2 regions of the Paraburkholderia sp. CI3 genome follow, and region 1 is predicted to be linked to the other one. Evidence: riboswitches for the same ligand, from Rfam matches in the RefSeq annotation. Region 1 holds a riboswitch; the other holds the start of a gene.
What was found. A riboswitch is a leader RNA that binds a small molecule or an ion and turns the genes downstream of it on or off. The one in region 1 is predicted to bind cobalamin.

Region 1 (11,680 bases):
CACCGTCACCGCACCTGCCCGTTCGAATGCGGCCAGCGCGCGCGCCGCGCGCAGCATCACGAGGTCGGCGCGCAGGCCGTCGACGGCCGCGTCGATGCATAGCGCGCTCACGCGCGCATGGACGGCGTCATCGAACGACAGCAGCGGCAGCGCCGCGCGCGCCGAGCGAATTCGCTGCACGTATGAAGCTTGCTGCTCCGCGTGAGCGGTACGAAACCCAGCGGGATCGAGATCGAACGCGAACCGCGCTTTGACGATCGCCTGCCGCACCTGCGGCTCGAACGCGTTCTGCAACTCCACCATCAGACCGAAGCGGTCGATCAATTGCGGCCGCAACTCGCCCTCTTCGGGATTCATCGTGCCGATCAGCACGAAGCTCGCGTCATGACTATGCGACACGCCATCGCGTTCGACGGTATTCACGCCGCTCGCCGCCGCATCGAGCAACGCATCGACGAGCGCATCGGGCAGCAGATTGACTTCGTCGACGTACAGCACGCCGCGATGCGCCTTCGCGAGCAGCCCCGGCGAGAAGCGCACCGAGCCGTCGCGCAACACGCTTTCGATATCGAGCGTGCCGATCAGACGATCCTCGCTCGCGCCAAGCGGCAGATTCACGAGCTCTCCCTCCGGCAGCAGTTCGGCAAGCGCGCGCGCGGCAGTCGACTTCGCAGTGCCACGCGGTCCGCTGATCAATACGCCGCCCAAGCCCGGGTCGATCGCCGCGAGCACCAGCGCCTGCTGCAACGAGGCCTGGCCGATCAGCGCCGCAAACGGAAAAACGGGCCGCGCCGCCGTACCCGATACACAGGCTGAGCAACCTGCGTCGTCCGCTCCTCGCATCGCTCCATTCATGTTTGTCTTCCTTCGATCTGCTGTTCGCTCGCCAGCAGATGCGTTTCCACCTGCGCGCGATAGTCACCCGGCTGCTGCCACAGCCCCCGCTGCATCGCCTCGAGCAAACGCTCGCAGATCGAATGCAGCGCATGCGGATTGTGCCGTTGCATGAACGCGCGCGTATCGGCGTCATTCAGATAAGCATCGGCGACGAGCGCGTATTGATGATCCGCGATCACGCGCGCGGTCGCGTCGTAGCCATACAGATAATCGACGGTCGCGGCGATCTCGGCCGCGCCCTTGTAGCCGTGGCGCTTCACGCCGTCGAGCCATTTCGGATTGACCACGCGCGAGCGGATCACGCGCGCGATCTCCTCCTGCAACGTCCGCACGCGCGGCGCGGCCGGATTGCTGTGATCCGCGTGATAGACGCGCGGCTGCTGACCTGCCAGATGCCGCACCGCCGCGACCATGCCGCCCTGAAACTGGTAGTAGTCGTTCGAATCGAGCACGTCGTGCTCGCGGTTGTCCTGGTTCTGCAGCACGAGGTCCATCGCTGCGAGGCGCGTGCCAAACGCTTGATGCGCTTCCTCGCCCGCGCTCTTCTGCGCGTACGCATATCCGCCCCACGCCTGATACGCGTTCGCGAGATCGGCGTCGGTCTGCCATTGGCGCGAGTCGATCATCTGCTGCAGACCCGCGCCGTACGTGCCCGGCCGCGCGCTGAACACGCGCCAGCCGGCGCGCTTGCGCGCTTCGACCGGGTCCATGCCGCGCGCGATCAACGCATCGCGTTCGCGCTGCACGCGCGCGCGAATCGGATTCAGCTCCGCGGGCTCGTCGAGTTCGGCAACCGCTTGCACGGCCGCATCGAACAGATGCATCACGTTCGCGAACGCATCGCGAAAGAAACCGGATACGCGCAACGTGACGTCGATACGCGGCCGGTCGAACGCGTCGATCGGCATGATCTCGAAGTCCGTCACACGGTGGCTGCCCGGCGCCCATTTCGGCCGCACGCCGAGCAGCGCGAGCGCCTGCGCGATATCGTCGCCGCCGGTGCGCATCGTCGCGGTGCCCCAAACCGACAGGCCGATCGCGCGGGGATAATCGCCGTGCTCCTGCAGATGCCGCTCGATCAGTTGCTGCGCCGATTTCAGGCCGAGTGCCCACGCGGCTTGCGTCGGCACCGCGCGCGTGTCGACCGAATAGAAGTTGCGGCCGGTGGGCAGCACGTCGGGCCGACCGCGCGACGGCGAACCGCTCGGACCTGGCGGCACGAATCGTCCTTCGAGGCCGCGTTTCAGCTGCGTCATTTCCTGCGGGCCGCAGGCGTCGAGACGCGGCAGCACGTCGTCGCGCAGGCGTGCGATCACCTGTGCCGCTTGCGGCAGACTTTCGTCGGCTACGGGGACGGCCTGCGAACGATCCGCGTCATCGCAATCGACACCGCAGACGCCGCGCAACAGCTCGCCCGCGAGCAACTCCAACCGCTCGCGCGTGTCGCCGTAATGTCGCCACGGCGCATCGCTGACCCGCTGCAATACCTCGGGTCGCGGGCCGTCCCATGCGGCGGCCCAATCCACCGTCAACGGGTCGAACCGATGATCGATGCGCAGATCGCGCGCCAGCGCGTCGACGAGCCCCGCCTTGCCGCCCTGCCCATCGCCGACCGGAAAGCGCCCGAGCGCAAGCAGCGTGTCGCGCCGCTGCACGCCGCGCGGCGACTGCCCGAACGTATGCAGGCCATCGCGAATCTGCGCTTCCTTCAGCTCGCACAGCCACGCATCGACGCGTGTGAGCAGCGCGTCTTCATCGTCCTGTCGGTTCGGCGCCGCGAGACTCAGCTCTTCGTGCAACCGATGCTCGACGATCGTCGTCAGAATCGTGCGACGCAAGAGCTTCGCGCGACGCGAATCGACCATCAATGCTTCGTAGTATTCGTCGACCTGGCGTTCGAGGTCCTGCAGCGGCCCATAGTTTTCGGCGCGTGTAAGCGGTGGCATCAGATGATCGATGATCACCGCCTGCGCGCGCCGCTTCGCCTGGCTGCCCTCGCCCGGATCGTTGACGATGAACGGATACAGATGCGGCATCGGTCCGAGAATCAGATCGGGCCAGCACGCGTCGCTCAAGGCGACGCTTTTGCCCGGCAGCCATTCCAGGTTGCCGTGCTTGCCGACGTGCACGACCGCGTCGATGCCGAACTGATGGCGCAGCCAGAAATAGAACGCGAGGTATGCGTGCGGCGGTACGAGCTCCGCATCGTGATAGCTCGCGTAGTCGCCGTGCTCGCGCGAACGCGCAGGTTGAATGCCGACGAACACCCGGCCGCAGCGCCAGCCGGCGATCATGAAGCGGCCGCGCCGCAGCGTGGGGTCCTGCTCGGGCTTGCCCCAGCGCGCGTTCAACGCGTCGCGCACGCTCGCCGGCAACGCGTTGAACTGCGCGAGATAGTCGTCGAGTGCGAGGCTTTGCAGGGCCGGACGCAGATCGCGTACGACCGGATCGTTGGTCACGCCTTCGGTCAGCCTGTTCAACAACGCGTCGCCGTTTTCGGGTAATTCGCCGACACGATAACCTTCATCGCGCAGCATCGACAGAATGCCGACCACCGACGCCGGCGTATCGAGCCCGACGCCATTGCCGATGCGCCCTTCGCTCATCGGATAGTTGGCGAGAATCAACGCGACTTTCTTGTCGGCGTTATCGAGCGAACGCAAACGGCACCAGCGCCGGCTCAGCTCGGCGAGAAAGCGCACCCGTTCGAGGTCGGGCTGATAGCGGACCACGTCGACCTGCGTATGCGCACAGCGATACGCGAGCCCCTTGAAGCTGATCGCGCGCGTGATGATGCGCCCGTCCACTTCGGGCAGCGCGATATGCATCGCGATGTCGCGCGAATTGAGGCCGTGGTTGTCCTTCAGCCAGTCTTCGCGATTGCCGCCGCTCAGGATTACCTGGAACACCGGCGCGTCGCCGGCGAGCGCGAGCGGCTCCGGATCGTCGATCGCGGACGCGGCGAACGCGGTCGTGTTCAGCACGAGCGCGACACAATGTTGCGCGCACAGCGACTGCACGACATCGCGGCTCACCGCATCCTTCAGCGACGTGATCGCGAGCGGCAGCGGATTGAGCCCTTGCGCTTCGAGCGCGTCGATCAGCGCATCGAACACCGCGGTATTGGCGGCCTGCAGATGCGCCTTGTAGAACAGAATCGCGACGACCGGCGCGTCTTGCCGCCAACGCGCCTGCCAGTCGGCGACGATGGGGGTATCGCGCTCGGGGTGATACAGCGACGCGGCCGGCAACGCGCGCGGCGGATCGGGTTCGCGCCCCCAATCGAGCGCGCGATACGCGATGCAGCGCAAAAACGCCTCGGCGTTCTGCGGACCGCCCTCGCGCAGATAGCGCCACAGCTGCTGACACAACTCGGCGCTCGCGGTGCTGCGCGCGAGCAGGTTCGGGTCTTCCTGCAGATCGCCGGAAAACATCGCGAGTGTTTGCTGTTTGCGCTGCGCGAGCGCGACCACCTGCTCGATGCCGTACGGCCAATACGTTTCGCCGCCGAGATGATCGACGACGACCACGCGCGCATGCTGCAACACGTCGTCCAGATAGAAATCGACCGAGGCAGGCTGACGCAGATACGTGACGTTCGCGAGCCGCACGCTCGGAAAGCCGTCGCCGAGACGCGGCACCACGCTCGCGAGCAGCGACAGCGTGGTGTCGGCGGAACTGAGCACGACGATCTCGGCGGGCTGCTGATCGATGCGGATCACGCCCTGCGTATCGTCGACGAAGCCGCCCGGCGTCGTGCGCAGCAGATGCATGCTGGTGCGCCCGTTTATGCCGTCGCGTTCGACGTCGCGCCGAGCGCGGCGTCGAACGCCTGTTGCAGCGCGTGTTGGTCGAGGTCTGCGCCGATCAGCACGAAGCGGCTCAACGCGCCGTCGCCATTTTCACCCGCTTGCCAGCGCCGGTCGAAGTAGCTGTCGAAGCGCCGGCCCACGCCCTGGATCAAGAGACGCATCGCCGCGCCCTGCAGTGCCGCGAAGCCTTTGACACGGTAAATCGTGTGGGTTTCGACGAGCGTCTGCAAGGCGGCGAGCGCCGCGTCGCGCGACGGTACGGATGCCTGCACGACGACCGAATCGAATTCATCGTGGTGATGATCGGGGTCGTCGGCGGAACCGTGGTGGTCATGACGCAGGTGGATCGTCTCTTCCGACGCCGCTTCGAGGCCCAGCAGCGTATGCAGGTCGAGCCGCCCGTGCTGCGCGCGCACGATCTTCACCTGCGGCGGAATCTCCGCGCGGATCGCGGCTTCGACCTCGTGCTGCCGGGCGTCGTCGATCAGATCGGTCTTGTTCAGAATCACCAGATCGGCCGCCGACAACTGGTCTTCGAACAGCTCGTGCAGCGGCGACTCGTGATCGAGATTCGGATCGGCCTTGCGCTGTGCATCGACGGCGAGCGGGTTATCGGCGAACTGGCCGCTCGCGGCGGCCGGGCCGTCCACCACCGTCACCACCGCATCGACCGTGAAGCCATTGCGGATCTGCGGCCAGTTGAACGCCTGCACGAGCGGCTTCGGCAACGCCAGGCCCGACGTTTCGATCAGCACGTGATCGAGTTCGTCGCGGCGCTCCGCGAGCTTTTCCATCACCGGGAAAAATTCTTCCTGCACGGTGCAGCACAAACAACCGTTCGCGAGTTCATACAATTGCCCTTCGGTCTCGACGCCGTTTTCATCGCAACCGATGCCGCAGCCCTTGAGGATTTCGCCGTCGATGCCGAGCTCGCCGAACTCGTTGACGATCACCGCGATGCGCTTGCCGCCCGCATGCTGAAGAATGTGCCGCAGCAGCGTGGTTTTGCCGCTGCCGAGAAAGCCCGTGACGATCGTGACGGGGATCTTGCGCAATTGAGTTTGCATCGTGAGGTCCATCCCTTGGCGTTGATCGGTATGCCGGAAAGTCCGCGCGTGGGTCCGCGTCGGCTGGCGAATGGAGCACGCGCAGCAGCACCAGCGATCACCAGACACGGGGACGAACGACGGCATGGCCGCGACAACGGAAATACAGAAAGCGGAACTGAGGTCATGAACGCGCCGCCGCATCCCCGCGGCGGTCGTTCTGCTTCTTTGGGCCGGTATCCGGGCTGGCGAAAGCGCCGCTTCCCCTTCCCGGCCGAGTGGTTTCTCGTCCAGTGGTGAAATGTCCACGCGACCTTGCGCGAGGACATCGAAGCCGGCACTGCGGTGCCCGGCTATCAAGCCGGAACCGCTTTTCGCTTACCGTTGCGGGGACAGCACAGGTTAGCCGCTCCAGAGCAGGTGGCTCCCTGTTTCCCGTTTAACTGCATGCGCACGAGCGCGCACGCGAGCACCCAAAGTGCGAGCGAGTGTAGGCCCGCGGACTTGCGCAGTCAAGCAACGCACCGAGCCGGAAAGCGCCGCCGAGGCTTATCCGGCAAGGCGCCATGTGCTATCGTATGCGCGCGTTTGGTGCCCGCACATGCGCTCGCGTGTGCAGTTAAACGGGAAACAGGCAGCGCCTCGCGCGTTCAACCTGTGCTGTCCCCGCAACGGTAAGCGACCTGCGGCGCGCGATTCGATTCGCCTTCGATTCCGACGTGCCGCGCATGCGTTTTTTGATGCCACTGTCCCGCGAATCCACAAACCGGGACGGGAAGGCGAAGCGCATGAGGCCGCCAGCCCGGATACCGGCCAGACGTGGAGGCGGTGCCGCATTGCATCCGTGCATCACGTGGCGCCGCCGGCCGCCGGAATCCGCGGGGAACGGATGTGAAGGCGTAGCAGCGCGGCATCGCGCGTGCCCGGATTCGCAGTTCCGCATGACCTCTATATTCACCGCCGCGCGCGCTGTCGCACGCCGCTTCTCTTCTTCCATCACCGCATGGCGCGCGCCATGCACGCCGCGATGACGCGCGCCTGGCTGATCGGCGCCGGTCCCGGCGACGTCGAACTGATCACGCTGAAGGCCACCCGTGCGCTCGCGCAGGCCGATGTCGTGCTCGTCGACGATCTGGTAAATCCCGACGTGCTGCAGTTCGCGCGCACCGACGCGCAAGTCGTGTACGTCGGCAAACGCGGCGGCCATCCGTCGACGCCGCAAGCCGACATCGTCGCGCAAATGCTCGGGCATCTGCGCGCGGGGCGCAGCGTCGCGCGGCTCAAGGGCGGCGATCCGTTCGTGTTCGGCCGCGGCGGCGAAGAGTTGCAGGCGCTACAGGCCGCGGGTATCGAAGTCGACGTGATCAACGGCATCACGGCCGGCATCGCGGCGCCCGCGGCGCTCGGTATCGCGGTCACGCATCGTGATCACGCGCAGGGCGTCGTGTTCGTCACCGGCCACGGCGCCGGCAGTGGCGAACCGGACTGGGCCGCGCTCGCCGCGACGCGCATGACGCTGGTGATCTACATGGGCATGCGCCGGCTCGGCGAGATCGCCCGCGCATTGCTCGCGGCCGGCATGTCCGCCGACACGCCGTGCGCGGCGATCGAGTCGGCGACGCGGCCTGAGCAGCGTCATGTGCTCGCGCCGCTTCGCGAGTTCGCCGAGGCGGTGGCGCGCGCGGGGCTCGGCTCGCCGGCGATCGTCGTGATCGGCGGTGTGGCGTCGCTCGCACTGGCGCGTGATGCGGCCAAACGCGAGGCCGGCGTTGCTCACGAACTGGCAGCGAGCGCGACACGACACGGACTCGGACGCGCGATCAAAACGCTGAGCGTCGGCATCGGTTGCCGCTTGCACAGCGAAGCCGCTGATATCGAAGCCGCCGTCCGCGCAGCGCTCGGATCGAATGCCTTCGAGCAGATCCGCGCGATCGCGACGATCGACACCAAAGCCAACGAAGCCGGTCTGCTCGAATTCTGCTCGCGTCATCAACTGCCGCTGCAACTGTTCAGCCGCGACCAGATCGCCGCGGTACCGGTCGCGTCGCCGTCGGCGGCGGCACACGCGCATCTCGGCGTCGATGGTGTGTGCGAGCCGTGCGCGCTGCTGGCGGCAACGGCGCCGGACTCCACCACAACCGCGCAAAACGCGCGTCTGATCGTACGCAAGACCGCGCACGCCGGCATCACGGTGGCGATCGCAGCGGCGAACGACGCTGCCCTTAGCGACGCGACCCCATCCCATCCCGCCTCTCAAAACCAGGACCCCCGATGAAAACCGATCCGGAATCGCATCAACGCATGACCGAACGCCGCCGCGAAGGCCACGAAAAGAAGCAGGCCGGCGCGACCGTCGAAAAAGGCCTGCTGATCGTCAACACCGGCACCGGCAAGGGCAAGAGCACGGCCGCGTTCGGCATGGCCGTGCGGGTGCTCGGCCACGGCATGCGGCTCGGCGTCGTGCAGTTCATCAAAGGCGCGCTGCATACGTCGGAGCGCGATTTCCTCGGCGCGATCGCCCAGTGCGATTTCGTCACGATGGGCGACGGCTACACGTGGAACACGCAGAACCGCGAGGCCGACATGGCGACCGCGCGCAAAGGCTGGAACGAAGCGCGGCGGATGATCGAAAGCGGCGACTACCAGATGGTGATCCTCGACGAGTTGAACACCGTGCTGAAGTACGAATACCTGCCGCTCGACGAAGTGCTCGCGGTGATCAACGCGCGTGCGCCGATGTTGCACGTCGTCGTGACCGGACGCCATGCGCCGGACGCGCTGATCGAAGCCGCCGACCTCGTCACCGAAATGCGCGCGATCAAGCATCCGTATCGCGAGCAAGGTGTGAAGGCGCAGCGCGGCGTGGAGTTCTGAGCGATGTCGGCGTCCCCCAACGGGGCTTCGTCCGGGACGCCCCCCAAGGAGACTTCCTTCGGGGCGTCCCCCCAAGGGACTTCCGTCGGGGCGTGCCCCGCGCTGTTCATTAGCGCGCCCGCGTCGGGACAAGGCAAAACCACGATCACCGCCGGTCTCGCGCGCTATCACCGGCGGCTCGGACGTCGCGTGCGCGTGTTCAAGACCGGACCGGATTTTCTCGATCCGATGATCCTCGCGCGCGCGAGCGCCGCGCCGGTGCTGTCGCTCGATCTGTGGATGGTCGGCGAAAGCGCATGCCGCAACCTGCTCGCGCGGGCGGCGCAAGAAGCCGATCTGATCCTGATCGAAGGCGTGATGGGCCTGTTCGACGGCACGCCGAGCAGCGCCGATCTGGCGATCACGTTCGGCGTGCCGGTGCTCGCGGTGATTTCCGCGCAGGCGATGGCGCAGACCTTCGGCGCGCTCGCATTCGGCCTTGCGCGCTTCAGACCACAACTGCCGTTCCACGGCGTGCTCGCGAATCGCGTCGGCTCCGCTCGGCACGCGCAGATGCTGCAGGAAGCGCTGCCGCCCGAGTTGCGCTGGTGCGGCCACCTCGCCGCGAGCGACGAGATCACGCTGCCTGACCGCCACCTCGGCCTACACCGGGCCGATGAAATCGACGATCTCGAAGCGCGCCTGGAACGCGCGGCGGATACGCTCGCGTCGACCGCGCTCGCCGAACTGCCGCCGCCGGTCGATTTCGGCGCGCCCTCGCCCGAAGTGCTGCCGCGTCTGCTCGAAGGCAAGCACATCGCGATCGCGCGCGACGCCGCGTTCTCGTTCATCTATCCGGCCAACGTCGCGCTGCTCGAAGCGCTCGGCGCGCGGCTCAGCTATTTCTCGCCGCTCGCCGACGAAGCGTTGCCCGCCGGCACACACGCGCTCTATCTGCCGGGCGGCTATCCCGAGTTGCATATGGCGACGCTCGCGGGCAACGTGAACAGCGCCGCATCGATCCGAGCGCACGTCGAGGCGGACAAACCGCTGGTCGCCGAATGCGGCGGCATGCTCTATCTGCTCGACACGCTGACCGACGCGCAAGGCACTAGCACGCCGATGCTGGGCCTGCTGCCCGGTCACGCGACGATGCAAACGCGCTTCACGTCGCTCGGCATGCAGCAGATCGATGGCGTCCACGGCACGCTGACCGGGCACACGTTCCACTACTCGAAACTCGCGACGCCGCTCGCGCCGCAGCGCTTCGCCACGCGCGCGCACAGCGACACGCCCGGCGAAGCGGTGTTCCGCGTGGGCCCGATTGTGGCAACCTATATGCACGCTTACTGGCCCTCCAACCCGGCTTTCACGGCCGCCCTCTTTCATGGCGAAACCTTTTGACGACTCCGAGCGCGATGCGGTCTATCGTGCGATTTACGAACGCCGCGACATGCGCCACTTCGTGCCCGATCCGGTCGATCCGGCGGTGCTGCGGCGTCTGCTCGACGCGGCGCATCACGCGCCGAGCGTCGGCTACATGCAGCCGTGGCGGATCGTGCGCATCACCGACGCGGCGCTGCGCACGGGCTTGCGCGACATCGTCGAGCGCGAACGGCTCGCCACCGCCGACGCGCTCGGCAAGCGCCGCGACGAGTTCATGAAGCTGAAGGTGGAAGGCATGCGCGAATGCGCGGAGCTGCTGGTGATCGCGTTGATGGACGGGCGCGAGCGACACGTCTTCGGCCGCCGCACGCTGCCGGAGATGGATCTCGCGTCGGTCGCGTGCGCGATCCAGAACATGTGGCTCGCTGCGCGCGCGGAAGGACTCGGGCTTGGTTGGGTGTCGCTATTCGATGTCGACGCGGTGCACCAGCTACTGGCGATGCCGGAAGGCGCGCGGCCGGTCGCGATTCTGTGCCTCGGCCACGTCGCTGCCTTCTATAGCGAGCCGATGCTCGAAACGGAGCGCTGGGCGAGCCGTCTGCCGCTCGCCGATTGCGTGTTCGAAAACCGCTGGCCGCGAGACGAGCCGGCGCAGGAATAACTGATACTCGCGGCCCCGGCGATCCGAGGCTGGGTTTTAACGTTGCAGCGGCTCCATCGAGTCGACGTTCGGCACACCGCTCGTCTTGTCGATGCTGAGCTTCACACGCCAGTCGGCCGGCGCATCGAACGGCAGCTTCGCGAGCGCGGTTTTGACGAGCAACGGCAGTGCATGCAGCGGGTCCGCATCGCGATCCATGAACACCGCGCCGACCTTGTAGCGCTCGGCGCCGCTCGCGTAGTCGAAAAAGCGCAGCGTCAGCGCGTGCTGATACTTGCGCCCAAACAACAGCGCGCCTGGACCGTCGCTGCCCGCGCCGCAATCGGCGGGCGCGCAATCCTCACCGCCGATGCCGATCGACGCCGGCCGCGTGCTATACGCCATCGACAGCAGATAATGCGCGGGCTTGCCCGCCGTATCGACGAACCCGTGTTTCGCCAACTCGTCGCGCAACAGCTTTTCGACTTGCGGATGGTCGGCGCTGTCGTCCTGCGGCTGCGTGCGCGCGAGCGAATAGGTCCGCTCGCCTTGCAGCGCAACGGCGCGGTCGGCGCCGTTAGCGGAGACGGTGTGCACCTCGGCGCTCAGGCCCGCGCAAGCGGTGAGGCTCGCCGCGGCCAGCGCGGCACAGAGATGAGCGATCTTTGCCATTTTTTGTTTTCTCTCTAGTACATCGAATACATCAAAGGCGCATCAGACGCGCGGTGCGATCGATTCGTCGAGGGGCGCGTCGTCGAGCGCGGGCAGCCAGATCGTGAAGGCCGTCCCCTCGCCGGGCGCGCTGACGACTTCGACGCTGCCACCGTGGCGCGTGACGACGGTTTTGACGAACGCCATGCCGAGTCCCGCCCCACCCACTTCCGGCCGCTCCGCCTCGTGAAAACGGCGAAAGCGCTCGAACAATCCCGCTTGCTGCTCCTCAGGAATGCCATAGCCCTGGTCGCGGATCGTGCACGACACGCGCGGCGCCTCGCTGCCCGCGCGCTTTGCCGCCGGCTGGCCAGCGAAGCTGCATACGATGCGCG
Region 2 (11,680 bases), on a different contig from region 1:
GCGCTTCGAAAGATTGCTCGAAGTGGTCGGTAACGCACACGAGGAACTCGCTGCGGGCCGCGAGCGCTATCGCTTCTATCGCGATCGCGGCTATGCTTTGAACAACTACAAGCAGGGCGGCTAGTTCGTTGCGCTGCGCGTCATGGCCGCGAGGAACGCGGCATGCGGACCGCCTGCCCTGGTTTCGACTCAAACACGGAGAGCGCACGTGTCCGATCCCCACGACAATTCGATTCCGGTCCTGAACGAGGTCCTCGTGCCGGGCCGCGCGCGCGAGACGCGCGAGGCGTCGACCGATGCCGCCGCGCCTGCATCCCGGCCGGGTGCCGAGCCCGCAAGCCCAGCCGTCGCGCAACCGGCGGCGGTGCCCGAGCCCGCTTCCCGCACGGAGCCCGCGTTCGTGCCACCGCCCGCGCATCGAGCCGACCCGACGCTGGCGCCCGAGCCGGTACTCGCGCCCCAACCGGTGCCCACGCCCGAGCAACTGAGTTCGCCGGAGCCCGTGCTTGTGCCGGAGCCGATGCCGACGCGAGAAGCCCCGCATGCGGCGGAGCATGAGCCTCTTACGCAGACCGAGCTTCATCAGCCGCACGTGGCTGATCACACGCGCCCGAGAAAACACGCACGGCCGCATCACGGCATTCATGTGCGACATGGGCATGACGACTTGCATGAGGACGTGGAGGTGTCGCCCGGCGTGTTCGATCGTACCGAGCCCTTCATACCGCTCGAAGCCGGCGCGACCGTGCCGCCGGATATCGACCATGAAGGCGCGCACGAAGCCGCTCCCGCTCAGCCCACACTCGATGCCGACGCGCTCGCCGCACGTTTGCACGGACGCTTCCAGCGTTTTCTGACGGGCGAGGGGCGCGGCATCATCGAGGCGCGCTGCCGTGATGCAGTGCAGCAGCACACCAGTCTGCTCGTGAGCCAGATCACGCGCGAGGTCGCGCAGACGCTCGAAGCCGAGATGACCGACTGGGTACGTGAAGCGGTGGAAGAAGAAATCGCGCGGCGCTCGCGTTGACGCCGCGGTGACCTGAGAGCGCCGTTATTTGAGCGTCAGCACCCAAGCCGCCAGCGTGGCCGCCTGATCGGGCGTCAGTTGCGTGTTCGCGGGCATTGGCACGGTTCCCCATACGCCGGTGCCGCCATCGAGGATCTTGCGCTTCAGATAGGAGGCGGCGTCGTTGCGTCCCGCATAGCGGGCTGCAACGTCGTGCAGCGCCGGCCCCATGAACGGGCGAGTGACCGAGTGGCAGCTCATGCAGTTCTTCTGCTGGGCGAGCGCGAGCCCGGCTGTTTCGGCTCGGGCTGCGGGACTGGCGGCGCTCAATGCGGCGGCGAGCGCAACAGTGGCTGCCACGGCTGCGTACGACATCGATTTCATTATGGTCTCCGCCAGTGCAGATGCCCGGCTCGTGGTGCACGCATTATAAGAGCAATGGGGCGCACGGATTTTCGTGCGCCCCTTGCGTTTTCGCGTAACGTGGCGGCGGGTTATCCCTGTCGGGGCGGGCCACGCCGGCCGCGGTCATTACCCCGTCACCGCCCCTCGATTCGCCGGCTGCGCGAGCGCGAAATACTTGGCCATCACGCCGCGTGTGTAGCGCGGTTTCGGCGCCTGCCATGCGGCGCGGCGGCGCTGCAGCTCGGCATCGTCGATGTTCAGTTGCAGCAGCAGCCGGTGCGCGTCGATCGTGATCGAATCGCCTTCCTGCACGAGCGCGATCGTGCCGCCGACGAACGCCTCCGGTGCGACGTGCCCAACCACCATGCCCCAGGTGCCGCCCGAGAAGCGGCCGTCGGTGATGAGCCCGACCGATTCGCCGAGCCCCTTGCCGATGATCGCCGAGGTCGGCGCGAGCATTTCCGGCATGCCGGGGCCGCCCTTCGGGCCAAGATAGCGCAGCACGACGACGTCGCCGGCGACGATCTTGTCGGCGAGGATCGCCTCGAGCGCGCTCTGCTCGTCGTCGAATACGCGCGCCGGGCCCGTGATGACCGGGTTCTTGAGCCCGGTGATCTTGGCGACCGCGCCGTCTTCGGCCAGATTGCCCTTCAGGATCGCGAGATGGCCTTCGGCGTAGAGCGCCTTGTCGATCGGGAAGATCACCTGCTGATCGCTGCGCGGCTTGGCTGGTACGTCCTTCAACTCCTCGGCGATCGTTTTGCCGGTGATCGTCATGCAATCGCCGTGCAGAAGCCCGGCGTCGAGCAGGATCTTCAGCACCTGCGGAATGCCGCCCGCCTTGTGCAGATCGGTGGCGACGTACTGGCCGGACGGCTTCAGGTTGCAGATCACCGGCACTTTTTTGCGCATGCGCTCGAAGTCCTCGATCGTCCATTCGATCTCGGCCGCGTGCGCGATCGCCAGGTAGTGCAGCACCGCGTTGGTCGAGCCGCCGGTCGCCATGATCAAAGCAACCGCGTTTTCGATCGACTGCTTCGTGATGATGTCGCGCGGCTTCAGATCCTTCTTGACGGCTTCGACGAGCACACGCGCCGATTCGGCGGCCGAGTCGACCTTCTCCTGGTCGGGATTCGCCATCGTCGACGAATACATGAGCGACATGCCGAGCGCCTCGAACGACGAGCTCATCGTATTGGCCGTGTACATGCCGCCGCACGAACCGGTCGACGGACACGCATTTTTCTCGATGCCCTCGAAATCCTCCTGCGACATGCGGCCCGCCGTGAATTCGCCGACCGCCTCGAACGACGACACGATCGTCAGATCGGTGCCTTTCCAGTTGCCCGGCCGGATCGTGCCGCCGTACACGTAGATGCCCGGCACGTTCATGCGCGCGAGGCCGATCATGCCGCCCGGCATGTTCTTGTCGCAGCCGCCGATCACGACCACGCCGTCCATCCATTGCCCTTGCACGCAGGTCTCGATGCAATCGGCGATCACCTCGCGCGACACGAGCGAGTACTTCATGCCCTCGGTGCCCATCGACATGCCGTCCGAGATCGTCGGCGTGCCGAAGGTCTGCGGGTTCGCGTCGGCGCGCCTGATCGCGGTGACGGCCGCGTCGGCGAGACGCTGCAGGCCGGCGTTGCACGGCGTAATCGTCGAGTGGCCGTTGGCGACGCCGATCATCGGTTTGTCGAAATCCTCTTTCTGGTAGCCGAGCGCGTAGTACATCGAGCGATTCGGTGAACGCGCGATGCCTTGCGTGATGTTCTTCGAACGACGGTTGTAGGCCATGGGGAGCTCCAGTCTGGCTGTTCTGATGAAAGCGCGCGACGGCGTCCGCGCGCGCATCCGTTCAGTGTAGTTCCGCCAGACCGTGCAAACCGGCGGTTTTGCGTGACACGCGTCGTGTGTATTATTCTCGGTTGTTCAGGTCGTAAAATATATTAATCATGCTGCCGACGATCCCCGACCTGCGTCAGTTGCGCTATTTCGTCACCGTCGCCGAGGAAAAGCACTTCGGGCGCGCGGCCGCGCGTCTGTCGATGACGCAGCCGCCGCTGTCGCAGGCGATCCGCGCGCTCGAGGAGACGCTCGGCGTCGAACTGTTCGCGCGCACCAAGCGCTCGGTCGAGTTGACGGCGGTCGGCGCCGATCTGTTGCCGGAGGTGCAGCGGCTGCTCGCGGCCGCGGAAGGGCTCAGGCCGCTCGCGCAGAGCCTCGCGCGCGGCGAGGCGGGCGTGCTGTCGCTCGCGTTCGTGTCGACTGCGGATTACGGCCTGCTGCCGCTGCTGCTGCGCGATTTCGGCGCGCGGCATCCGCGCGTGCGGCTCGAACTGACCGAGGCGACCAGCGACGTGCAGGTCGAGGAACTGGTGGCCGGGCGTATCGACGCGGGTCTGGTGATCGCGCCGCTGCCGTCGCGGCATGCGGCGCAGCTGTCGTGGCTGCCGATCGCGCGCGAGCCGCTCGTGATCGCGATGTCGACGGAGATGGCGCAAGGCTTGCGGGGCAGCGTGAACGCAAACGGCAAGGGCAGCGCCGCCGAAGACCCCGCCGCCGAATGGCTCGACATGCCCGTCAGCCTGCGCGATGTCGCCGACGCGCCGCTCGTGATCTTCCCAAGGCGTCTCGCGCCAGGCTTTTATGACATCATTATGGATTGCTACGGCGTTGCGGGCCTCGCGCCACGGATCGGCCAGGAGGCGATCCAGATGCAGACCATCGTGAGTCTCGTGTCGGCCGGCATGGGCGTCGCGCTGGTGCCGCAATCGTTGCGTAACCTGCGGCGCACGGGCGTCGTGTACCGGCCGCTGTCCGAGTCGGTGCCCGCGATCGAGACGGGCCTCGTCTGGCGCAGCGACGAGGTCAGCCCGGTGCTGGCGGGCTTCATCGACATCGTGCGCGCGCATGCGGCGAGCGTCGCGTCGCGTGTCTAGATCCCGCTTCTGATTCCCTGTAAAAACTGCTTTCGAACCTGAACTGCCCATAACTACACGATGCTCATTCACCCCAATTTCGACCCTGTCGCCATCCATCTGGGGCCGCTCGCCGTGCGCTGGTATGGCTTGATGTACCTCGTCGCGTTCGTCGCGGCGATCGTCGTCGCCCGGTTGCGGCTGCGGCTGCCGTACGTCGCCGCGCAAGGCTGGACCGCGAAGGATATCGACGACATGCTGTTCTACGGCGTGCTAGGTACGATCCTCGGCGGCCGGCTCGGCTATGTGCTGTTCTACAAGGCGAGCTTTTATTTCGCGCATCCGCTCGACATCTTCAAGGTGTGGGAAGGCGGCATGTCGTTTCACGGCGGCTTTCTCGGCGTGACGATCGCGATGATGCTGTTCGCTTATCAGCGCAAGCGCTCGTGGCTGCAAGTCACCGACTTCGTCGCGCCGATGGTGCCCACGGGCCTCGCGGCGGGGCGCCTCGGCAACTTCATCAACGGCGAGCTGTGGGGCCGCGTGACCGAGCCGTCGGCGCCGTGGGCGATGCTGTTTCCCGGCGCCGCGCCTGACGACGCCACATGGCTCGCCGCGCATCCGCAACTGGCCGCGCAATGGCATCTGAACGAAGTGTTCGCGCAATATCACATGCTGCCGCGACATCCGTCGGAGCTGTACGAGATCGCGCTCGAAGGCGTGGCGCTGTTCTTCGTGCTGATCTTTTTCTCGCGCAAACCGAAGCCGCTCGGCGCGATTTCCGCGATGTTCCTGATCGGCTACGGCCTGGCGCGCTTCACGGTCGAATTCGCGCGCGAGCCGGACGATTTCCTCGGCTTGCTCGCGATGGGGCTGTCGATGGGTCAATGGCTGTCGCTGCCCATGATTCTCGCGGGCATCGGCCTGATGGTGTGGGCGTATCGCCGTGGGCGTCGCGAGCAGGCGCAGGCGGTTGGCGCGAACTGAGCGGCGCTCGGCTAGCGTAGCGAGTGTTGCATGAAAAAACGCCACGGCATCGATGGATGCCGTGGCGTTTTCTGTTTGGGCTTGCGCTTGCGCGTCACTTCATCTGCACCGACCCCGACACGTTGACCGTCACCGTCGACGTGCCGCCTTCGAGCGACAGCGGCGCGTTCTTCGCGTCGGCGCCCATCGCGCGTGCGCTCATCATCATCATCGGACGCGGCATCACGCCGCTGTGATTCACGTTGACCTCGCGGATCGAATAGCCGCTAAAGCCGAACGCCTGCGAGGACGCCGCGGCCTGCTCGCGAAACGATTTGATCGCCTCGCCGCTGAGCCGCTGCTCGGCCGCGCGCTGCGCTTGCGGCGACAGCGAGAAACGCACGTTGCCAACCTGCATGATCGATGCCATCTGTCCGGCGAGCTTCGATGCCGCGGCGAAGTCGCGCGATTCGAGCACGACTTCCGTGCGGCCGCGCCACGTCGTGATGCGTCCGTCGCGGTCCGTCGACGGGAAGATCGAGAACGCGCCCGAGCGCGCGGTCACGCCGCTGACGCCGCGCGCTTTCTGCAATGCCGCGTCGGCGCGTTCGTTCAGCGTCGACGTCAGCGACGACGGCTCGCTCGCTTCCTGCTCGTAAAACAGCGTGATTTCGACTTCGTCCTGCGGGACTTCCGCGCTCGCCTGCGCATTCAGCGACAGCACGCCCGAGGGCTGCGGCATCATGGTCTGCGCTCGAGCGGGCGCAGGGTTCAGTGCGAGTGCCACAGGCGCGCCCAAGGCGAGCGCAAGTGCGAGGGACCGTGCGGTTTTTGTCGTCATGACTGGAATCCTTGTTTGAACAGGTTGTGCACGTTCGACGCGAGTGCCGGGTGGTGGCGCGCGGTTTGACGGATGCGCTGGCGAATGCATCGGCTTGCCGTCGAGCGGCCGGTTCGAGCTCACGCTTTCGTCGACCGATTAGGCGCGTTTTACCGACGCTTGGTTCCCCAATTAGTGCTTCGCCGCCGCATCGGAAACGATGACCTGGATGCGATCACGACAGGTGCCGCGTCGCGCGTTCGCCCTTAAACCAGCTGTTTAGTGATGAAGCGCCATTCGGCTTCGGTCACCGGCGTGATCGACAGGCGGTTGCCTTTGGCGAGCACGCGCATGTCCTGCAATTCGGCATGCTCGCGCAGCGCGGCAAGCGGAATCAGCGCGATTTTCTTTTTGAACACGACGTCGACGAGCATCCAGCGCGGCGTTGCCGGCGACGATTTCGCGTCGTAGTACGAGCTCTTTTTATCGAACTGCGTAGGGTCCGGATACGCGGTCGACGAGACCTCCGCGATGCCCGCGATGCCGGGCTCCGGACAGCTCGAATGATAGAAGAGCACGCCGTCGCCGACCTGCATCACGTCGCGCATGAAGTTGCGCGCCTGATAGTTGCGTACGCCGGTCCACGGCAAGGTGCGATGAGGTGCGTTGGCGAGGTCGTCGATGCTTGCTTCGTCCGGTTCGGACTTCATCAGCCAGTAGCGCATGAATCGGAGTGAGCGTGTGAGAGTGAACGAAGCGCAACAACAGCAGGTGCGTACGGAAAAGCCCCTGAAAAAGGCGCTCAAACGAAAAAACGACGACCAAAGAAAAACGGCATCGAACCGAAGTCCGATGCCGTTCCAGATAAGATCCCCGCCTTAGCCGCTAGGCCGGCATCCTGAACCGAGGGTTCAGAATTGGTCGCAGTTAGCAACACTTCGGGTACATCAGACTGAGTGACGCGCACACCCGTGCTACAAATTTCCGCAACCGTGCACATGGCATTGGTTCAAGGAATGTATGACCTTGGCGAACCAGGCAGGGAAGCTAAACCGATGAAGCTACAACCCAAACCGTTTAACAAGTGACCGGTTCGAAACCGGCCCACTACTGCTTACTGCAAGCTGTACTGCTCGATCACAGTACCTAGCTGTTCGTTCATTTGTTGCATTGTACGCCGGATTTCTTCAGCAGGAAATGCTTCTCCGTGTCGCACGCTGCTTTGCAGCTTAAGCAGTTCCGATGCCAGCGACAGCGCAGCCATCACCGCGATGCGATCGGTGCCGCGCACGTTGCTGCCGCTGCGGATTTTCTGCATCTCGGCGTCGACGCGCGCGACCGCCTCGAGCAGCGCGCCTTCCGTTTCCGGCGAGCAGGCGAGACGATAGGGCACTTCGAGAATCGATACTTCGATCTGCTTGGTGGTCATGCGCTTTCTCCGTGTCGGCTCACGTCGCTTTCCGCTTCCTCGTGTTCGGGCTGGGCGGACTCGAGCAGATCGAGCTGGTTATCCGGTTCGCTGCTCGCGCGTGCGCGCGGCAATTTTTCGAGAATCGCATTCAGGCGCACCTGAGCGTCGTCGATCTTGGCGGACAGCGCGTCGCGTTCCGCCTGCAGTGCGTCGCGCTCTTCGCGCAATTGCGCGAGTTCCGCATGCGTGGCTTGCACTTCGGCACGCGTTTGCGCGAGCTGCTCTTCGAGCGCGAGCCGCGCTTCGTTGTGGCGCTGGCTGATCGCAATCAGCTTGCCGATGTTCTGGGAGAGTGATTCGAGTTCGGTGAGCATGTGCTGCGTCCTCTAAAGACATCGCATTTTAGCGCGGAATATTACAGGTTCCGACAATTGTCTCGTTTCGAGACGTAACAGCATCGCTTCGTGCACGTTCGTTGCGTGTCGCGTCGTCGACCATAAGATAAAAACCGGCAATCCATCCGACAATAACCTGCATTCAACAGAACCGATTGCGCTCCGGTCGACCTTTCTTGACGCCCCGCGACGCCGCTCCTAAACTTCCCGCACTCTGGTGCCCGCGCGCGCTTTTCGGCGCGCGCAGTTAAACGGGAAGCAGGGCGCGCGCGGTGCCAAAACCGGATGCGCGAACCTGCGCTGCCCCCGCAACGGTAAGCGACCGCATGTGATGTGCTCATGCAGGTCGGTCCTGGTCGCAAGGTTGGAAGTTCAACGTGCGAGTGTGCCACTGCGCGTCACGCGTGGGAAGGCGGATCGATGTGTCGTAGCCCGGATACCGGCCAGAAAAGAGGGACGTCCCCCCGCGAAAACGCTAAACAAGGGGGCGCCTCGTGACGCGTCGGCCTGCGGGGAAGCAGGCCGCGCACGCTATCCACAGGAATGTCATCCCATGCTGTCCCCCATCGCCCGCGCAACGCTCCTCGCGTTCGCGAGCCTGCCGCTCGTCGTGAATGCGCAAAGCGCCGAGCCCGCGTCTTCATCGTCCGCGACGGATGCAACCGCTGCAAGCGCCGCAAACGTTGCCGACGCGGCCAATCTCACTTCCACCGATGCGCCGGGCAACCTGCTGTCGCCGATCGTCGTGACCGCGCAACGCGGACCGCAAGCGTTGCGCGATGCGATCCCGCAGACTACGCGGTTCGATCAGCAGGACATCGCCGACACGACCGCGACCGATCTGCCCGGCCTGCTGCAACTCGCGCCAGGCGCGCAAATCTCGCGCACGGGTGGCCCCGGTTCGACCACGAGCCTCTTTCTGCGCGGCGCATCGTCGACGCAATCGCTGCTGCTGATCGACGGCGTGCGCGTCGATTCGGTGAGTCTCGGCTCAGCTCAACTCGCACAGATTCCGCTCGATCAGGTCGATCACGTCGAAGTGGTGAACGGCAACGTGTCGGCGTTGTATGGCTCGGGCGCGATCGGCGGCGTCGTGCAGGTGTTCACGAAAGACGGCGGCGATCATCCGCCGCGTTTCAATTTCTCGGTCGGCTACGGCAGCTATCGCACGCAGACGCAAACGGCCGGCGTGAACGGCGCGCTCGATCAGGACGGCCGCACGACCTTCAACATCTCGCTCGCGCGCACGAAGGACGACGGCTTTTCGTCGCTCAATCCGCTCGAGGCGCCGAACGCGAATCCGAACGCAAACGGCAATCTGAACGAGAGCATCAGCGCGTCGCTGCGTCACAAGTTCACCGACAGGTGGGACGCGGGCGTCAGCTACTTCCAGTCGAACAACGACAACAGCTACGACAATGCGTACGGCGAGCCCACCGATCTGAACAATCTCTATAGCAAGGTGCGTCAGGTGTCGGTATTCGCGAACGGCAAGCTGACCGACTGGTGGACCACCCACGTCACGCTCGCCGAGGGCGACGACCGCAGCGTGTCGAACACCAATGGCATCTACAACGGCCGCTTCGATACCGACAATCGCCAGTACACGTGGCAGAACGATTTCGCGCTCGCCGCGAACCAGAAGCTGCAACTCGGCTACGAGCATCTCGACCAGACGCTCGACTCCGACACGTTCGGCGCGCCCGACCGTCACGTCGATTCGGTCTTCGCGGGCTACAGCGCGCGCTTCGGCCGCAACCAGATTCAGGCCAACGTGCGACGCGACCAGTACTCCGATTTCGGTGGAGCGAACAGTTACTATCTCGGCTACGGATTCGACATCACGTCGCGCTGGAAGGTAACCGCAAGCTATTCGGATGCGTTCCGCGCGCCGAGCTTCGACGATCTGTACTATCCGATCAGCGGCAACCCGTCGATCCAGCCCGAGCGCAGTCATTCGGTCGAAGCCGGTTTGCAGTACGCGACCGATGCGCTCGGCGTGATGCGTCTGAACGCATTCCAGACGCGCTATACGAATCTGATCGACTACGTGCAGACGATCCCCGGCATCTACCTCGCGGAGAACGTCGGCCATGCGAAGGTGCAGGGACTCGAGGGATCGTGGAGCGGTCATGTCGGCAAGACCGACGTGCGCGCAACGGTGACGCTGCAGAACCCGGTCGATCTCGACAACGGTACCGACCTCGTGCGGCGCGCGCGTCGGTTCGGGTCGTTCGCGGTGAACCGCAGCATCGGTGGCTGGCGGGTTGGCGGCGAGTGGATCGTCAGCGGTCCGCGTACCGATAGCACCGGCAACCTCGGCGGTTATGGCATCGTGAATCTGTCGGCGCGCTACAACGTCACCAAAGCGTGGTACGTCAGTGCGCAAATCGACAATCTGTTCAACAAGGATTATGAAACGGCCTACTCGTATCACTCGCCGCGACGCGGTGCGTATCTCACGCTCGGCTGGCAGCAGCAGTGACGCGCGCGCCGGGTTGGCCGCATGCGTGAGCGCATGCGGATGAGTCGCGCGTCCGCTTCGCTGCGCGCCGCGATGGCGACGCCGCGCCCGATGAACGCGAAACGCGCGGCCGCGATCTGGCTCGGGCTCGCGCTCGCCGCCGTGGCGGTGCTCGGCGCGTCGCTGGTGCTCGGCAGCGTGCCGCTCGCGCCGTCGCGCGTGCTTGCGGCGCTCGTGCCGACGCACACGTTCGGCGGCACGGGCAGCGACGATCTCGCCGGCGAAATCGTGCGTACGTTGCGTTTGCCGCGCGCGCTCGCGGGCTTCGCGTGCGGCGCGTTGCTCGCGCTCGCCGGCGCGCTGCTGCAGGTGCTGCTGCGCAATCCGCTGGCCGAGCCATACGTGCTCGGCGTGTCGGGCGGCGCGGCGACGTTCGCGCTCGTCGCGATGATCGCGGGCGGCGCATGGTGGCTCGTCGATGCGAGCGCGTTCGCGGGTGCGTTCGTGTCGATCCTGCTGGTGCTCGGCCTCGCGCGTCGCGAGCTATGGCGCGGCGAGCCGCAGGACACGTCGCCCCGTTTGCTATTGACCGGCGCGGTGATCGCGGCCGGGTGGGGCGCGCTGATCACGCTGCTGCTCAATCTCGCGCCCGACAGCCGTCTGCGCGGCATGCTGTTCTGGCTCACCGGCGACCTCAACGGCGGCGCGCTGCCGTGGACCGCGCTGATGGCGCTCGCGCTCGTGCTGCTTGCGATCGTGCCGGCCGCGCCGCGTCTGAACGTGTTGCTGCGCGGCGACGCGGCCGCGCAGGCGTTGGGCGTCGCCGTGATGCCGCTGCGTTTGCGTGTGTACCTGGTCGCGTCGCTCGCGGCGGCCGCGGCGGTGACGACCGCGGGCACGATCGGCTTCGTCGGTCTCGTCGTGCCGCACATGTTGCGGCTCGCGTTCGGCAACGATCAGCGCATGCTGCTGCCGGCGGCCGCGCTCGGCGGCGGTGTCGCGGTGATGGGCGCGGATCTGATCGCGCGGACCGTGATCGCGCCCGCGCAATTGCCGGTCGGCGTGATCACGTCGCTGGTCGGCGTACCGGTGTTCCTGTGGATGCTGCTCAAACGCCGCCGATGATACGAGCCAAACCCAGCCCCACCTGTTCGATGCTGAGCACGCAGCGCCTGACGTTGCGCGCCGGCGCGCGCACCTTGCTCGACGCGTTCACGCACACGTTCCATGCGGGCGAAATCTGGTGCATCGCCGGGCCGAACGGCGCGGGCAAGACCACCTTGCTATCG

Region 2: another riboswitch for cobalamin. It lies ahead of OKW29_RS39240 (TonB-dependent receptor domain-containing protein); the one in region 1 lies ahead of cobW (cobalamin biosynthesis protein CobW).

The regions. Positions count from the first base shown of each region.
Region 1 covers NZ_JBNDMI010000003.1:618,339-630,018, reverse strand. Annotated here, with positions in the region: gene OKW29_RS11710 (ATP-binding protein) at 1-855, opposite strand, end outside; gene cobN (cobaltochelatase subunit CobN) at 852-4,670, opposite strand; gene cobW (cobalamin biosynthesis protein CobW) at 4,685-5,776, opposite strand; cobalamin riboswitch at 5,970-6,247, opposite strand; cobalamin riboswitch at 6,328-6,587, shown strand; partial or broken gene cobA (uroporphyrinogen-III C-methyltransferase) at 6,783-7,508, shown strand; gene OKW29_RS11690 (cobalamin biosynthesis protein) at 7,491-8,030, shown strand; gene cobO (cob(I)yrinic acid a,c-diamide adenosyltransferase) at 8,027-8,629, shown strand; gene OKW29_RS11680 (cobyrinate a,c-diamide synthase) at 8,633-10,012, shown strand; gene bluB (5,6-dimethylbenzimidazole synthase) at 9,996-10,655, shown strand; gene OKW29_RS11670 (DUF4136 domain-containing protein) at 10,692-11,306, opposite strand; gene OKW29_RS11665 (CHASE2 domain-containing protein) at 11,349-11,680, opposite strand, start outside.
Region 2 covers NZ_JBNDMI010000004.1:3,850,611-3,862,290, forward strand. Annotated here, with positions in the region: gene OKW29_RS39185 (DNA polymerase III subunit chi) at 1-124, shown strand, start outside; gene OKW29_RS39190 (DUF2486 family protein) at 209-1,027, shown strand; gene OKW29_RS39195 (c-type cytochrome) at 1,052-1,390, opposite strand; gene ilvD (dihydroxy-acid dehydratase) at 1,538-3,211, opposite strand; gene OKW29_RS39205 (LysR family transcriptional regulator) at 3,370-4,356, shown strand; gene lgt (prolipoprotein diacylglyceryl transferase) at 4,417-5,322, shown strand; gene OKW29_RS39215 (SIMPL domain-containing protein) at 5,417-6,142, opposite strand; gene OKW29_RS39220 (EVE domain-containing protein) at 6,388-6,846, opposite strand; RNA gene ssrS (6S RNA) at 6,988-7,169, opposite strand; gene OKW29_RS39230 (cell division protein ZapA) at 7,236-7,550, opposite strand; gene OKW29_RS39235 (ATPase) at 7,547-7,906, opposite strand; cobalamin riboswitch at 8,126-8,389, shown strand; gene OKW29_RS39240 (TonB-dependent receptor domain-containing protein) at 8,481-10,412, shown strand; gene OKW29_RS39245 (FecCD family ABC transporter permease) at 10,452-11,516, shown strand; partial or broken gene OKW29_RS39250 (ABC transporter ATP-binding protein) at 11,513-11,680, shown strand, end outside.